One region of the Dactylosporangium sp. NPDC049140 genome, then DNA from elsewhere that is predicted to be linked to it. Evidence: riboswitches for the same ligand, from Rfam matches in the RefSeq annotation. Region 1 holds a riboswitch; each other region holds the start of a gene.
The links. Region 1 has a riboswitch for cyclic di-AMP ahead of AB0B76_RS00725 (hypothetical protein). Riboswitches for the same ligand answer to the same signal wherever they lie in the genome.
Positions count from the first base shown of each region.

Region 2: another riboswitch for cyclic di-AMP. It lies ahead of AB0B76_RS27005 (C39 family peptidase); the one in region 1 lies ahead of AB0B76_RS00725 (hypothetical protein).
Region 3: another riboswitch for cyclic di-AMP. It lies ahead of AB0B76_RS15290 (hypothetical protein); the one in region 1 lies ahead of AB0B76_RS00725 (hypothetical protein).

Region 1 is NZ_JBEZDS010000001.1:162,976-167,578, reverse strand. Features, by position in the region: gene AB0B76_RS00730 (protein kinase) at 1-946, opposite strand, end outside; cyclic di-AMP (ydaO/yuaA leader) riboswitch at 1,306-1,449, shown strand; gene AB0B76_RS00725 (hypothetical protein) at 1,751-2,566, shown strand; gene AB0B76_RS00720 (FAD-binding oxidoreductase) at 2,644-4,077, opposite strand; gene AB0B76_RS00715 (sulfite exporter TauE/SafE family protein) at 4,456-4,603, opposite strand, start outside.
Region 2 is NZ_JBEZDS010000017.1:171,563-176,165, reverse strand. Features, by position in the region: gene AB0B76_RS27015 (hypothetical protein) at 1-452, opposite strand, end outside; gene AB0B76_RS27010 (cytochrome P450) at 651-2,009, opposite strand; cyclic di-AMP (ydaO/yuaA leader) riboswitch at 2,241-2,388, shown strand; gene AB0B76_RS27005 (C39 family peptidase) at 2,392-3,120, shown strand; gene AB0B76_RS27000 (NAD-binding protein) at 3,196-4,603, opposite strand, start outside.
Region 3 is NZ_JBEZDS010000008.1:17,382-21,984, reverse strand. Features, by position in the region: gene AB0B76_RS15300 (phosphatase domain-containing protein) at 1-961, shown strand, start outside; gene AB0B76_RS15295 (hypothetical protein) at 967-1,179, opposite strand; gene AB0B76_RS15290 (hypothetical protein) at 1,206-2,228, opposite strand; cyclic di-AMP (ydaO/yuaA leader) riboswitch at 2,238-2,384, opposite strand; gene AB0B76_RS15285 (glycoside hydrolase family 19 protein) at 2,632-3,738, shown strand; gene AB0B76_RS15280 (hypothetical protein) at 3,842-4,603, opposite strand, start outside.

The sequences.
Region 1 (4,603 bases):
GGCTGCGCGTTGCCGGCCGCACCGCGGCGCGGCCGCGGATCGGCGCCTCGCCCCCAAGCGCGGCCGGTCCTTCGCCACGCGCGAAAGCGGCCGGTCCGGCGGCGTGCGCGAGCACAGCCGTTGCGGCCCCACCGGTCCCGCCGGCCAAAGCCGTGCGGACCTGCGCCGCGCTCGCCGGCCGGTCCGTTGCGCGTTTGGCCAGCAGCGCGCCGACCAGCCCGGCGAGTTGTGGCGGCAGGCCGGGCCGCAGGACCGCCACCGGTACCGCTGCCTGGTGCACCTGCTGCAACGCGATCTGCACCGGCGAGTCGGCGATGAACGGCGGGCGGCCGGTGAGCATCGCGTACAGCACGCAGCCCAGCGCGTACAGGTCGGTCCGGGCGTCCACGGGCTCGCCGAGGACCTGTTCCGGCGCCATGTACGAGCTGGTGCCGAGCACGGTGGCGGGGGCGGTCAGCGAGGTCTGCGCCCGGTCGGTGATGCGGGCGATGCCGAAGTCACAGACCTTCACCTGGCCCTCGTCGCCGATGAGGATGTTGGCCGGCTTCACGTCCCGGTGTACCACCCCGGCGTCGTGCGCGGCCGCCAAGGCGTCGCACACCTGCTCGGCGATGCGCACCGCACGCCGCGGATCCAGTGGGCCCGCGGCCAGCTCGTCGGCGAGGCTGTGCCCCTGGACCAGTTCCATCACGAGGTACGGCGTACGGTCGTCGACCCCCACGTCGTACACGGCCACGATGTTCGGGTGCGACAGCCGCGCAGCGGTGTGCGCCTCGCGCTCGAACCGCTCCGGCAGCGACGGATCGGCGCCGCCCTCGTCGTGCAGCATCTTCACGGCCACGGATCGGCCCAGGCGCCCGTCGACGGCCAGCCACACCTCGGCCATGCCGCCCCGGCCGATGACCGATCGCAGCTCGTACCGGCCGTTCAGCAGACGCCCTACCATCGCGCTCAACCATGACACAACCGCCCGGCTCAACCCACGGCGACGTCACGGTACGTCATGGTGGCAGACCGCTCGGTGTCCATCTGCCTCGGCGTCGCGGGCCCACAGTGCCGCGGTCTTGGACCTGCGGCGTATCGGTCGCGGCTGGGTCAAGGACGCCGAGGCCCCGAAGACGCCCGGCGGTAGGCGCATCGTCCTCACCGGCCACCTGCGCCACAGCGAGATCGTCGCGGCAAGCGGCAGAAGGCCCGGCTGCCGTGCGCACCTTGGCAGTTCCGTTTGGGGCTTCACCTGCGGTTATGCAGCCGATATGGTCTTGGGGTCCGCTGCGCCTGGCCGTCTCCGTTCGAGGTGACGACGCGGCGGGCCCGCCGAGTCGTGCTCGCACGAGCCGGGGAACCAAGCACAACTGGGGTGAATCCAAGCGGCCACGCGCCGCGAGGTAGGGCAATCCTCCCGCCCGAATCCGTCAGCTAACTCGGTAGGCGGCATCGGAAGGAGCATCGCGTGCAGACCCTCGCATGTCGCTATACCTCGACCCGCGGCCCCGGAGGCCGGCCGGCACAGCAAAGACGCCGTCTGGTCCGATAACCGTTCCGGCGCGCGTACCGGTCACACCCGCCTGCCCGGCACACCTCCCAACCGTCCCCTGTGGACGGTCGATGGCCCGTGCCCTCGCTCGTGCCGGCCGGAACTCCGGCGCCGCCGTCCGCCGCCCAGCAGCAGGCGCGTGCTGAGCAAGTCTGTCGAGGTAGTTCGTGAAGTACCGCTATCAGCACTGTCCGCCGGTCGTGAGGTCGCCTCATGCCGCCCGATGACACCGACGGGCAGCGACGCGCCGTGCCGCGCCGGCACCTCGCCCGTCACCGGCACCGCTACCGTCGCGGCCGCCACTCGGTGGCCCGCAAGGGGATCGGCGTGTCCTCGGCCGCGGTCATCGTCGCGTTCTCGGCGATCGGTGCGCTGTTCGTATCTGCATCGCCGGTCGACAGACCGGCCACCGTGGTCCAGGTCGACGCCGTGCAGCGGGGCGACAGCGGGCGGGCGGCGTACGCCGAGAACCGAGCATCCCGTGGCGGCGGGCGCACGGGCGACCAGCCGGCGGCTTCGGCTGGCGCGCAACCGAGTCAGTCGCCGGCGCCGAGCGCGACCGCCGCCGCACCGTCAACGGCCGCGCCATCGCCGACCGTCCACACTCCCGTAGGCGGGCTGACCCAGGCGGAGATGAACAACGCCGTTACGATCATCCAGGTCGGGCAGCAGTTGAACCTGCCGCAGCGCGCATTCGTCGTCGCGATCGCCACCGCGCTGCAGGAAAGCCATCTGCACAACCTCGCGAACTCCAACGTTCCGGAGTCGCTCAAACTCCCCAACGAGGGAGTCGGAAGCGACCACGACTCGGTCGGCCTGTTCCAGCAGCGGCCGAACTGGGGCACCGTCGCCCAGCTTATGAATCCGGCCGAGGCGGCACGCCGCTTCTACGCGGCGCTGGTGCAGGTCCAAGGCTGGGAACAGATGGCCGTCACGGTGGCGGCACAGACCGTGCAGGTATCGGCGTTTCCGGACGCCTACGCCCAATGGCAGGCCCTCGCCGGGCAGATCGTGAGCGCTGTCGCGTAGCGCGTGCCCCGCCGGGGCGCTGCGCAACGACATCCCCTCAGCCAAGTACAGCCGGCGGAGTTCCGCCCAGTCTTTTGTCAGCCGGTCGGCCGGATGTTGTTGTTGAGCCGGAAACGGTTGCCGGGATCGAAGTCCCGCTTGACCCGAGCCAGCCGGTTGAGATTCTCGCCGAACGCCGCGCGCCTGCTCGCGCTGTCCAGGTCCGGGTCGCCGTTGAAGTTGAGGTAAATGCCAGCCGCCGAGGGCAGGCCATTCACCTCGTTGAAGGCATCCCGCACCCACCGTACGTCGGCCTCGGTGTCGGCGGCGTCGGTCCAGTTGCCGTCGATGCTCACGATGTACGCCGCGCTCCTGTCGCCGAAGGCGGTGTCATGGATCCCCGGCCGCTGCACGGCGCCCCCCATCTGCGGCACGTGGACCATGGTGCGAGGATGCGGCCGCTCAAGTCCTCGGCGCAGCACCACCTCGAGCACGTCGTCGCCGAGCTCGCGGACGCCCACCGACTTCCAATAGCTGAGCAGCTGCCCCTTCGGGAACATCCAGTCCAAGAGCCGCTGTACGTCCCGGAACGGCATAGGCCCGCTGAGATCGGCGAGTGGCGTACCGAATTCGCCGATCGGTCTGAGGATCTTCATGGCTTCGTCGGGCGGACCCGCGTACACGGCCGCGGCGATGAATACGTCCCGGTCGTGCACCTCCGGCGGTAGCAGCGGCGAGGCCGGCATCGACCAGAACATGGCCCGGCCGGTGACCTCGTCCGGCAGGCCGGTTGTCCAGGCCCGCCAGGCCGGCAGGATCTCCTCAGCATCGGCCGCGGCGTACATCGCCAACCCGAACATGACGGTCGGTCCGACCGGATGCGCATGGAACTCGAAGGCGGTGACAACGCCGAAGTTGCCGCCGCCGCCGCGAAGTGCCCAGAAGAGCTCCTCGTGCTCGGTCCCGCTGGCCCGAAGGAGCGCACCGTCGGCCGTGACGATCTCGGCGGCGGCGAGGTTGTCGCAGCTGAGGCCGTACTTGCGCTGCAACCAGCCGAGTCCACCGCCCAGCGTCAGGCCGGCGACACCGGTCGTCGACACGACGCCGCCGGGAACGGCCAGGCCGAACACCTGGGTCTCCCGGTCGACGTCTCCCCAGGTCGCCCCGCCCTGGACGCGAACGAGCCGTTCGGCGGGGTTCACCCAGACACCCCGCATCGCCGAGAGGTCGATCATCATGGCCTCGTCGCAGGCGCTGTGCCCCGCGATCCCGTGGCCACCGCCTCGCACGGCGACCAGCAGATCGCGTTCGCCCGCGAGGTTCACCGCGTCGATCACGTCCGCCGCTCCCGAGCACCGGGCGATGAGCCCGGGGCGCCGTTTGAACATGCCGTTGTGCACGACACGACTCTCGTCATACCCGGGATCATCCGGTGTGATGAGCCGACCCTGGAAGGCCGCGCGAAGTGCATCGAGCCGCTTGTCGGTGACGGCCGTTTCGCCACCGTTGAGCCTGCGGAGTCGCACCGTCATCGCTGAACCATCACCCGCAATCCGGGCCCTAAACGACCGGGCCCGGGTGACCGCCGTCCCCGCGAGCGTCGCGGCCGGCATCGGCGCCCACGATGTTCGTGCCGCCGACGCCGGCGGCCATCGAGACGACGCTGTGTCGCCGGAAATCCACAGTGGATTCGGCTGTGTTCGCCGCGTGCGACCGGGACGCCTGTACGGCCACCCGAATCCTCGGCAGCGGATGTTCGATCATGGGCGGGTTGATCGAAGTCGTCCCGTGGTCGTCCGGGCGACTGTCCGGGCGACCGGCACACGACTTCGATCACGACGGCGCGGCGAGCGCCGGGTGCCGGGATCTCACGCCGACAACCACACATCCCGGCCCCTCGTTACCTGGAGTCAGGCCGCGGCCGGATTGACGACCGCTTGGATGGCGACGAACGCGGCAACGGCAAACACGAGGTAGGCGAACCCGCGCTGCAACCTGCGGGTCGGCAGACGGTTGGCGATCCGAGCGGCGGCCAGAGAGCCTGTGATGGCGGCGGCG
Region 2 (4,603 bases), on a different contig from region 1:
GTGGCCGTCAGGCCCGACGCCGGGTCGTACAGGACGAGCATGGTCGTCGTCGTGGTACTCCAGTTGCCGGCCGCATCGCGGGCGCGCACGCCGACGGTGTGGACGCCGACACCGAGGCCGGCCCCGACCGAGGCGGACAGAAGGCCGCCGCCGTAGGCCATCGGCGTGCCGTGGCCGGGTCCGGGGTCCGTGCCGATGAAGTACTCACCGCCGGCCACACCGGACAGCGCGTCGCCGGCGGTCGCGGTGAGGATGGCGCTGCCGCCGACGAACTGCGGGTTCGCCGACCACACGGCGGCGCCGGTCGACGGCGCGGTCCGGTCGATGCTGATCGTCACGCCGCCCCGGAAGGAGGTGTACAGCAGCACGCCGGCGTCCGCACTGAGCTGCAGGCGCTCGCCGTACTGGGTCGGGGCGACCAGTTGCGTGGTCTCGCCGGTGGGCCCAGGCATACAGCGCGGGCACGGCGAACGTCTGCGCCGCGGCGATCGTGAGGGCCGTCGCCACCGTGGCCAGTCTTCGCATGAGGCCTCCTGCCGACGCGTACGACCGATTCTCCGACGGCGCCCGGGTCCGCGGCTCGGTTGAACGGCTCGCGTGGCGGCCGACTCGGGCCACCCGTTCCGTGAGGCGAAACCGCCCGGCAGCGCCTAGTTCCGGAACAGGGCGATCGGCTGCCCGTCCTTGGGGAACGGCAACGAGTGGTGGTCCAGCGGCGCGACGTAGCCGGGGTCGACGCTCCAGTGGTACCCGCGCAGCAGCCGGTGCATGATCGCCTTGACCTCCAGGCCGGCGAAGTACAGGCCGATGCACTTGTGCACGCCGCCACCGAAGGGCTCCCACGCGAAGCGGTGCGAGCGGTCCTCGCGGCGCTCGGGCGCGAAGCGCTCGGGGTCGAACGCCGCCGGGTTGCTCCAGTAGTCGTCCATCAGGTGGGTGAACTGGAGGCCGAGCATGCAGAGCGTGCGCGCCGGGATGCGGACGCCCTGCACGACGGTGTCCTTGACGGTATAGCGGACCAGCACCGGCACCGGTGCGCGCAGGCGCAGGGCCTCGCGCATGACCAGGTCGATCGAGACGAGCGACTCCAGTTCGGCCATCTCCGGCGCCGGTCCGAGGGCCAGCGCCTCGGCCCGGCAGCGCTCCTGCCAGGCCGGGTGCTGCCCGAGGTACTGCAACATCGTGGAAATGGTGATGGTCGACGTGTCGTGGGCCGCCATCATCAGGAAGATCATGTGGTTGACGACGTCGTCGTCGCAGAAGCGGTCGCCGTCCTCGGTCTCGATGTGACAGAGCACCGAGAAGATGTCGTCGGTCGCCTCGGCCCGCTTGACGGGCAGGTACCCCCGCAGGAACTGCTCGAGCACCTTCCGGCCGCGGTACGCCCGGCCCCAGCGCGTGAACGGCACGTCGGCCCGGACGATTCCGGCGGCGGCCTGCACGCAGGCGATGAACGCCCGGTTGACCCGCTCCATCTCGGCCGGGCCGGTGTTGCGGGCCCCACCCATGAACAGATCGGCGGCGATGTCGAGGGTCAGTTGCTTGAGGCGACGGTACGCCCGGAACTCCCGCCCGGCCTCCCAGTTCGCCATGCCATGCTCGACGGCGGGGTGCAGCCGGCGGGTGTAGCCGTCCAGCCGCCGCCGGGTGAACGCCTCCTGCATGATCCGCCGATGCCCGCGGTGCTCGTCGAAGTCGATGAGCATCAGGCCGCGGTGGAAGAACGGTCCCACCAGCTGCGACCAGGCCGGCTCGTTGGCGAACGCCTTGTCCCGGTTCTGCAGCGCCTCGCCGCAGGCGTCCGGGCCGAGCAGCAACACCGTGTCCTGGCCGAGCAGGTACGACGGCGCGACCGGGCCGTAGTGCTCCCAGTGGCGCCGGTAGAGCCGGATCGGGTCGCGCTGGTAGTCGAAGATCTGGCCGAGCCAGGGCAGGCCGCGGTCCTCGCGGCGCAGCTCCGCCAGCGGACGGGGGCCGGCGGTGGGCGGCTCCGTAGGCCGGGCCGTCATGGCTCACCTCGCGATGGCATCCTCGTTCCACCCAGCCTGATTCCGGGCGGCCATCGTGTCAACCACCATGTCCGCCCCCGGGCCTGGACGTCGGACTGTCAAGGGTGTCCGCCGTCGAAGGCCTGCATTTGTAGGAGGGGTGGGGTGGGGCGGACGGGGTGGGCCGGTGGATGTACCGACCAGTAATGTCCACGTGTCTGAGCTGGTCGTTTGCCATCGCCAGATGGCGCCGGCCCGGACCCGTCGAGTCGCATCGTTGCGAGCCGGGGACCCAAGCAGTCCCGGGGTGAATCCGTCGGCCTCCTCACGTAGGTCGTGGTAGGGCGTGCTTCCCGCCCGAATCCGTCAGCTAACCCGGTAGACGGCATCGGAAGGAGCCTTGATGCACCAACGCTTCACCGCGCTGTTTCGCCGCCCGATCCCCGCACTGCTCGGGACCGCCTCGCTGGTGGTGGTCTCCGTGGCGACCGCGGCACTGCTCAACGGGGGCGCCGCGCCGGCCGACGCGCACCCCGTCGGCACCGCGGCGCTGAGCACCGCGACGCCCGTACAGCCGGAGGCGACCACGCCGCCGGCCCCCGACCTGCTGGACACCGCGCCGGCCGAGAACACGGTCAACTTCGACTTCCAGTTCCAGCCCAACTTCTACTACTGCGGCCCGGCCTCGACCCGCATCGCGCTGACGTCGGTGGGCGCCGACCTGTCGCAGAACGACGTCGCCGCTCGCCTCGGCACCACGGTGAACGGCACCAACTCGGTCGCCGACGTGACCAGGGCAATGAACGGCGTTCTGGGCAAGGAGGTGTACCAGGCCCGCTTCATCGCTGGCCAGCGGGCCTCGGCCGGCGAGGCGCGCGAACTGCAGTACGACGCCGTCCGTGCGCTGAGCACCGGCCGGGCCCTGGTCGCCAACATCGTGGGCGGCGCCACCGACCAGGCCGGCACCTACCACGAGTTCCCCGGCGGACACTACATCTCCCTGGTCGGCTACCGCGACCACGGCCGCGCCGTGCTCATCGCCGACCCGTCGGGCATGTTCGGCCCGCGCACGTACTGGATGTCCACGGACGCCCTGGCCAACTGGGCGGCGGCGCGCGGCTACGTGGCCTGAACCACCTCCGTGAGCGGCGGCAACGTTTCGGGGAGCATTGTTGCCGCCCTCACGGTCGGGCCAGGTCGGGCCCGTTCAGTCCTTGGCCAGGACGATCACACGGTCGTCCGGGGCGAACGTCACGCTCGCCGCCTTGTCCGGGTTGAGCACGATCCCGTACGCGGGCGCGGCCTGCGCGTTCGCGGCCAGCCGGTAGCCGACCGCCGACTCGCCGCGCAGGCGGGCCGCCTCCAGCACCGTCTGGAAGTTGAGCGGGTGGCCGGCGCGGACGTACAGCTCGGCGGGCTTCAGGTAGATCTCGCTGCCGCCGGCGTCGAACAGCCGGCCGAACACGTCGGCGAGGTGCGGGTTCTCCGAGACCTGGGTCGTCATCAGGCTCAGCAGCTTGTCGCTGACGATGAAGTCGTCGGCCTGGGTGACCTGGGCCAGCTGGCGGTTGCGGTCGTCGCCCATCTCGCTGACGATCGAGAACTTCCCGTCGAGCTTCTGCTCCATGTCGCGCAGGTGCAGCAGCGTCACGAGGGTCCGCGAGTCGGCGACCTGCCGGTCGACGTCGTCGTAGCACAGCGCGATGACGTGGTCGAAGTCGTCGATGCCGAGCGCCTCGAGCACGGCCCGGTCGGCGCTGTCGTCCTCGGTGAGGCTCAGCGACAGGTTCCGCACCTCGGCCGCGAGCCGCTTCAGGCTCAGCGACACGTCGTGGTGCCGCGCCACGACGACGACCTCGGAGCCGGCCGTCAGATACTGGTCGAGCTGCTCGACGACCCCGACGGCCCGCTGGTTCCAGCCGAGGATCAGGGCCCGCTTCGGCGCCGGCACGGGGTCGGGGCCGGCCACGATCAGCTCATGGTGGATCGGCGCGGGCGGCGCCATCACGACGGTGTCGTCGTCGGCGGAGATGGCGAGCAGGTGGTCGCCGTCGGCGATGCGGTAGTCGCTCGGCGGGTTCAGCAGCACGGTCCCGTTGCCCTGGCGCACGCCGAAGATCGCCGACGTGCGGTACGAGTGCAGCGCGGCGGAGTACGGCTGCCCGGCCAGGCTCGGCTCGTGCCGCACGTAGATCTCGTCACCGCCGAAGTCCAGCAGGTCGGTGTAGACGACGGACAGCCCCGACTGCAGGCACGTCTGGACGATCAGGCGGGCGGCCACGCTGGTGGCGTCGATGAGGTACGCGGCCGGACCGCCGGCCAGGCGCGCGGCGGGCATGTTCGACTGGTCGGCGACGCTGCCGACGATCGTGCACCGGTTCTCGGCCTTCGTGACGGACAGCAGCATCTTGACGAGGTGCGCGTCGCGGTCGTGCCCCGAGCCGGTGAGGATGATGACGGACCGGGCCTCGGCGATGTTCACCAGCGTGATGTCGTCCGGGTCGAGCGGGTCGCCGGTGCGGCACACGACGCTCGTGCTGCGCAGGTCGCCGACCTTCGCCCGGATCTCGTCCTCCATCTCGACCTTGTCCTTGTCGGCGAGTACGGCCACACAG
Region 3 (4,603 bases), on a different contig from region 1:
GGGCTGGAGCGTCGCGGTCACCGCCTACACCGGCTACGGCTCCGCCGCGACCGAGACCAGGCCCGGCTGGGTCCGGGTGCTCGGCCGGGTGCTGCTGGCCCGCATCGACCCGAAGCCCGGCAAGCGCCTCAAGAAGCTGCGCGGCTGGCGCTCGTTCACCGCGGTGTCGGTCAGCAACGCGCTCGTGCGGATCCAGGCCGGCGGGCAGACCTGCGAGGTGCGCTGCGACCGCGGCGGGTTCGTGGACTTCGTGGTCGAGGCCGACCTCGCCCCCGGCTGGGCCACGGTGACGCTGCAGTGCGAGGACAGCGACCCCGTCGAGGCGCCGGTCCGGATCATCGACCCGGCCGCCACCCGCCTCGGCATCGTCTCCGACGTGGACGACACGGTAATGGTCACGACGCTGCCGCGACCGCTGCTGGCGGCCTGGAACACCTTCGTGCTGGATGAGCACGCCCGGGCATCGGTACCAGGGATGGCGGTGCTGTACGAGCGGCTGGTCAACGCCAACCCGGGCGCGCCCGTCTTCTACCTGTCCACCGGCGCCTGGAACGTGGCGGCGACCCTCACGCGGTTCCTGTCGCGGCACCTGTACCCGGCCGGCCCGCTGTTGCTCACCGACTGGGGGCCGCAGGCAGACCGGTTCTTCCGCAGCGGCCAGGCGCACAAGCGGGCCTCGCTGTCCCGGCTCGCCCAGGAGTTCCCGGACATCCGCTGGCTGCTCGTCGGCGACGACGGCCAGCACGACCCGGAGATCTACGCCGAGTTCGCCGCGGAGCACCCGGACAGCATCGCGGCGGTCGCGATCCGGCACCTCTCGCCCACGCAGGCGGTGCTGGCCGGCGCGGTCCCGGGCGTGGCCGGCAACCCGCGGCGCTTCCCGCCCCACGACTGGCGCTGGCTCGGCGCCCCGGACGGTGCCGGCCTGTGGCGCCTGCTGCGCGACACGGAACTCCTGTAGCTCCTCTAGCCCTTGCGGCCCGCACTCGAGCTCATCGGGGCGCCGACCTTCTCGATCAGCTCGTGCAGGACCTGCTCGGACTGGTCGTGCGGGACCTGGCAGGTGCCGGCGGCGAGGTGGGCGCCGGGGGCGTACGGCAGGTCGGTGAGGATGTCCGTCGGGCCCACGTCGACCGCGCCGTCCTTGCCACGGAAACGGCCGGTCGACGGTTGCCCCATCGGCCGGCCGCTCGCGTCTTTGAGGATTACAGGATCGAGAGGTGTACGTGGTTCGTGTGGTCGCTGGAGGGATCGCCGGCGACGCCGCTGTAATGGTGCCAGCCGACGGCGGGCGTCCAGATCTCCTTGAACCAGATCACGTACATCACGCCGAGCGCATTCGCGTTCTTGACGAAGTACGCGGCAAGCGTGCTGCCGTAGACGAAGTCGTCACCGGAGGCCACGCCGCCGAATCCCGATTTCGTCTGTACCGAGAAGTCGCAGGCCCGGCCCTTGGGGTGCTCGTACGGCCCGCTCGGGCGGAAGCACGCCACGAACCGCTTGAAGTTGTCCTTCTGCGCCTCCTGCATCGCGTGCAGCATGCGCGGGGTGATGCAGCCGGTCGTCGTGGGGTCCTTGACGCTGCACGATTCCTTCGGCAGCGCGCCGGTGGATGTGCGGGGCACCGGGTCGGCGGTCGGCAGGTTGGCGGTGACGAAGCCCTTGCTCGGCCCGCCGGCCAGCTTCAGGGCGTTCTCCGCGTCCTTCTTCTTCTGCTCCATCGTCTGGACCTGCTGCTGCTGCGCGGCGACCTCGTCCTCGAGCGCCTTCTTCTGCGCGGCCTGGCTGTCCTTGAGCTGCTTGAGCTGGTGCAGCAGGTTGTCGTTGTGGTGGGCGATCTGGTTGATGGTGCCGGCCCGTTCGGCGAAGCCGTCCGGACTGCCGGAGTCCATCAGCGCGGCGAACGTGGTGAGCGGGCCGGTGCGGTAGGCCGCGACGGCGATCGAGGCCACCTGGTCCTGCACCGTCGCGAGCTGGGCCTCGGTCGCCTGCAGCTGCGCGGTGAGCTCGCCCTGGCGCTTGACCGAGGCGTCGAACTTCTCTTTCGCCTCGGACCAGGCCCGGGTGCTGTCCTCGAGCACGGAGCCCAGGGTGGGGTTCGCGCTCGAGCCCTCGTCGCCGGTGTCACCGCCGGGCTCGGCCGCGGCGGGCGTGGCGGCGAGCCCCCCGAGCACGAATGCCGCCAGCAGCGCGACCATCAGGCGCCGGTAGGGATGTCGCAATGACATCTTGTTCGCTGTTCCTTCCGTCGGCCGCCGACCGAGTTAGCTGACGGGTTCGGGACGGAACGACCCCTACCACCCTTCGGAAGAAGGGCGGATTCACCCCAACGTTACGGTGGGTCCCCGGCTCGCCACAGTGCGGCGATTAGGCGGCAGCCTCGCCCGGCACCGGGGGCGGTGCCCTCGTGGACGTGACCGTGGGTCACTGTACCCAGGGTGCCGAATTCGCGCACCGGACGGTTTGTCCTCTTCCAGTTGAAGACACGCCGCAGTGACGTAGATCACCGTCGGGCCGCATGCCTCAAGACAACCGTAAATATTCTTCATAAAAAGATGACGTTCGCTCCTTCACGCCCCTCCGCCTGGTCGGATGGGCAGGTCAGACGACCTGGGTAAGGAGTGATCAACGGTGTCGAGAGTGCGCCTGTGGGCGATGCTGGCCGCGGTGACCGTCGTGGGCGGGGTGGTCGCGGTCTTCAACATGCTCCCCGCGTCGGCCGCGTCCTGCAGCCCCGCCTGGCAGGCCTCGGCGGTCTACACCGGGGGCGCGACGGTCTCCCGCAACGGCCACAACTTCCTCGCCAAGTGGTGGACGCAGAACGAGGCGCCCCCCGGTACGACCGGCGTCTGGCAGGACCAGGGCTCGTGCGGCGGCTCGACCCCGCAGCCCCCGACCCAGACCGGCACCGCGGGCGGCTGCAGCTTCCCGGCGTGGGTGCAGGGCCGCAACTACGCGACCGGGGACATCGTGAAGTTCACGGACGGTAACTTCTACGTCGCCGAACATGACAACCCGGGCTACAGTCCGGTGATCAGCACCTGGTACTGGGACCCGTACGCGTGCACCGGCACCGGTGGTGGAACTGGTGGGACGACTCCTCCCCCCTCGAACGGCTCCTTCGTCGTGAGCGAGGCGCAGTTCAACCAGATGTTCCCGGGCCGGAACTCCTTCTACACGTACTCGGGCTTGGTGGCGGCGCTGTCGGCGTACCCCGGCTTCGCGAAGACCGGCTCGGACGACGTGCGCAAGCAGGAAGCGGCCGCGTTCCTGGCGAACGTGAACCACGAGACGGGCGGCCTGGTGTACGTGGTGGAGCAGAACACCGCCAACTACCCGCACTACTGCGACACGAGCCAGTCCTACGGCTGCCCGGCCGGCCAGTCCGCGTACTACGGCCGCGGCCCGATCCAGCTGTCGTGGAACTTCAACTACAAGGCCGCGGGCGACGCGCTGGGCATCGACCTGCTGCACAACCCGAACCTCGTGCAGACCGACTCGGCCGTGGCCTGGAAGACCGCCCTCTGGTACTGGAACACCCAGAGCGGCCCGGGCACCATGACCCCGCACAACGCCATCGTCAACGGCGCCGGCTTCGGCGAGACGATCCGGAGCATCAACGGCAGCCTGGAGTGCGGCGGCCGCAACCCGGCACAGGTGCAGAGCCGCGTGTCGGCGTACCAGCGCTTCGTGTCGATCCTGGGCACGGGCGTGGGGGCCGGCTCCCTGTCCTGCTGATTCAGCGCTTCCTTCCGAACCTGGCGGCGGCCCTCCCTGGGGTGTGGGGGGCCGCCGCCGGGTCGTTCAGGCCCTCCTTCATTTGCGGACCGACGCCGGGCGGTCAGGTGCGGCGCTCCGGCTCCTTCTCCTCCACGACCGCCAGCACGCGGGACGGCAGCGTGACGACCTGGGCCAGAACGGCGAGCGCCGGGAACGCCAGCGCGAGGACCGTGTTACCGGCGATCAGCGCGGCCGACGGATGCGTCCAGTCCTGAGCGCTGCCCGATGCGCCACCGGCGCCGTAGAGCGCCAGCACCACGCAGGCGACGTACGCGTAGGCGGTGGACGTCACGAGCGTCCCCCACCGTCGCCGGAACCGGGGCCACGCGCCCACCAGGAGAACGGCGACGAGCATCACCCACCGGTAGACCGCCGCGACCGCCACCAGCCACCCCGGCACACTCGACGTCCGGCGAAGATCGTCGAGGTACTCGATAGCCGTCGCGCCGACGTGGTAGCTGACGATGAGCGCGATGACGTACGTGGTCACGACGTAGAACCGGGTCATCCGGCCGGAGGTCGTGTCCCCGGCGTCGATGAGCCAGCAGATGCCCGCGAAGATGCCCAGCGCGCCGAGCCCGAGCAGGCCGCTCGCGTACAGCGTCTCGGTCCAGGCCCGCCCGCACACCCGCTCACCGGCGATGACCCCGAAGAGGAACGCGTCGAACGCGAGGACGAGAAACGAGCTGCCGAACGTCACCAGCGCATTCGTGCGCCGCACCTGATCGCCGGCCCCGGACAGCAGGACCACGATCCCGGCGAACACCAGCCCGGCCAGCACCCCGGCAAACGCCGAGTGCACCGGCGCGGAGACGATCGGGCT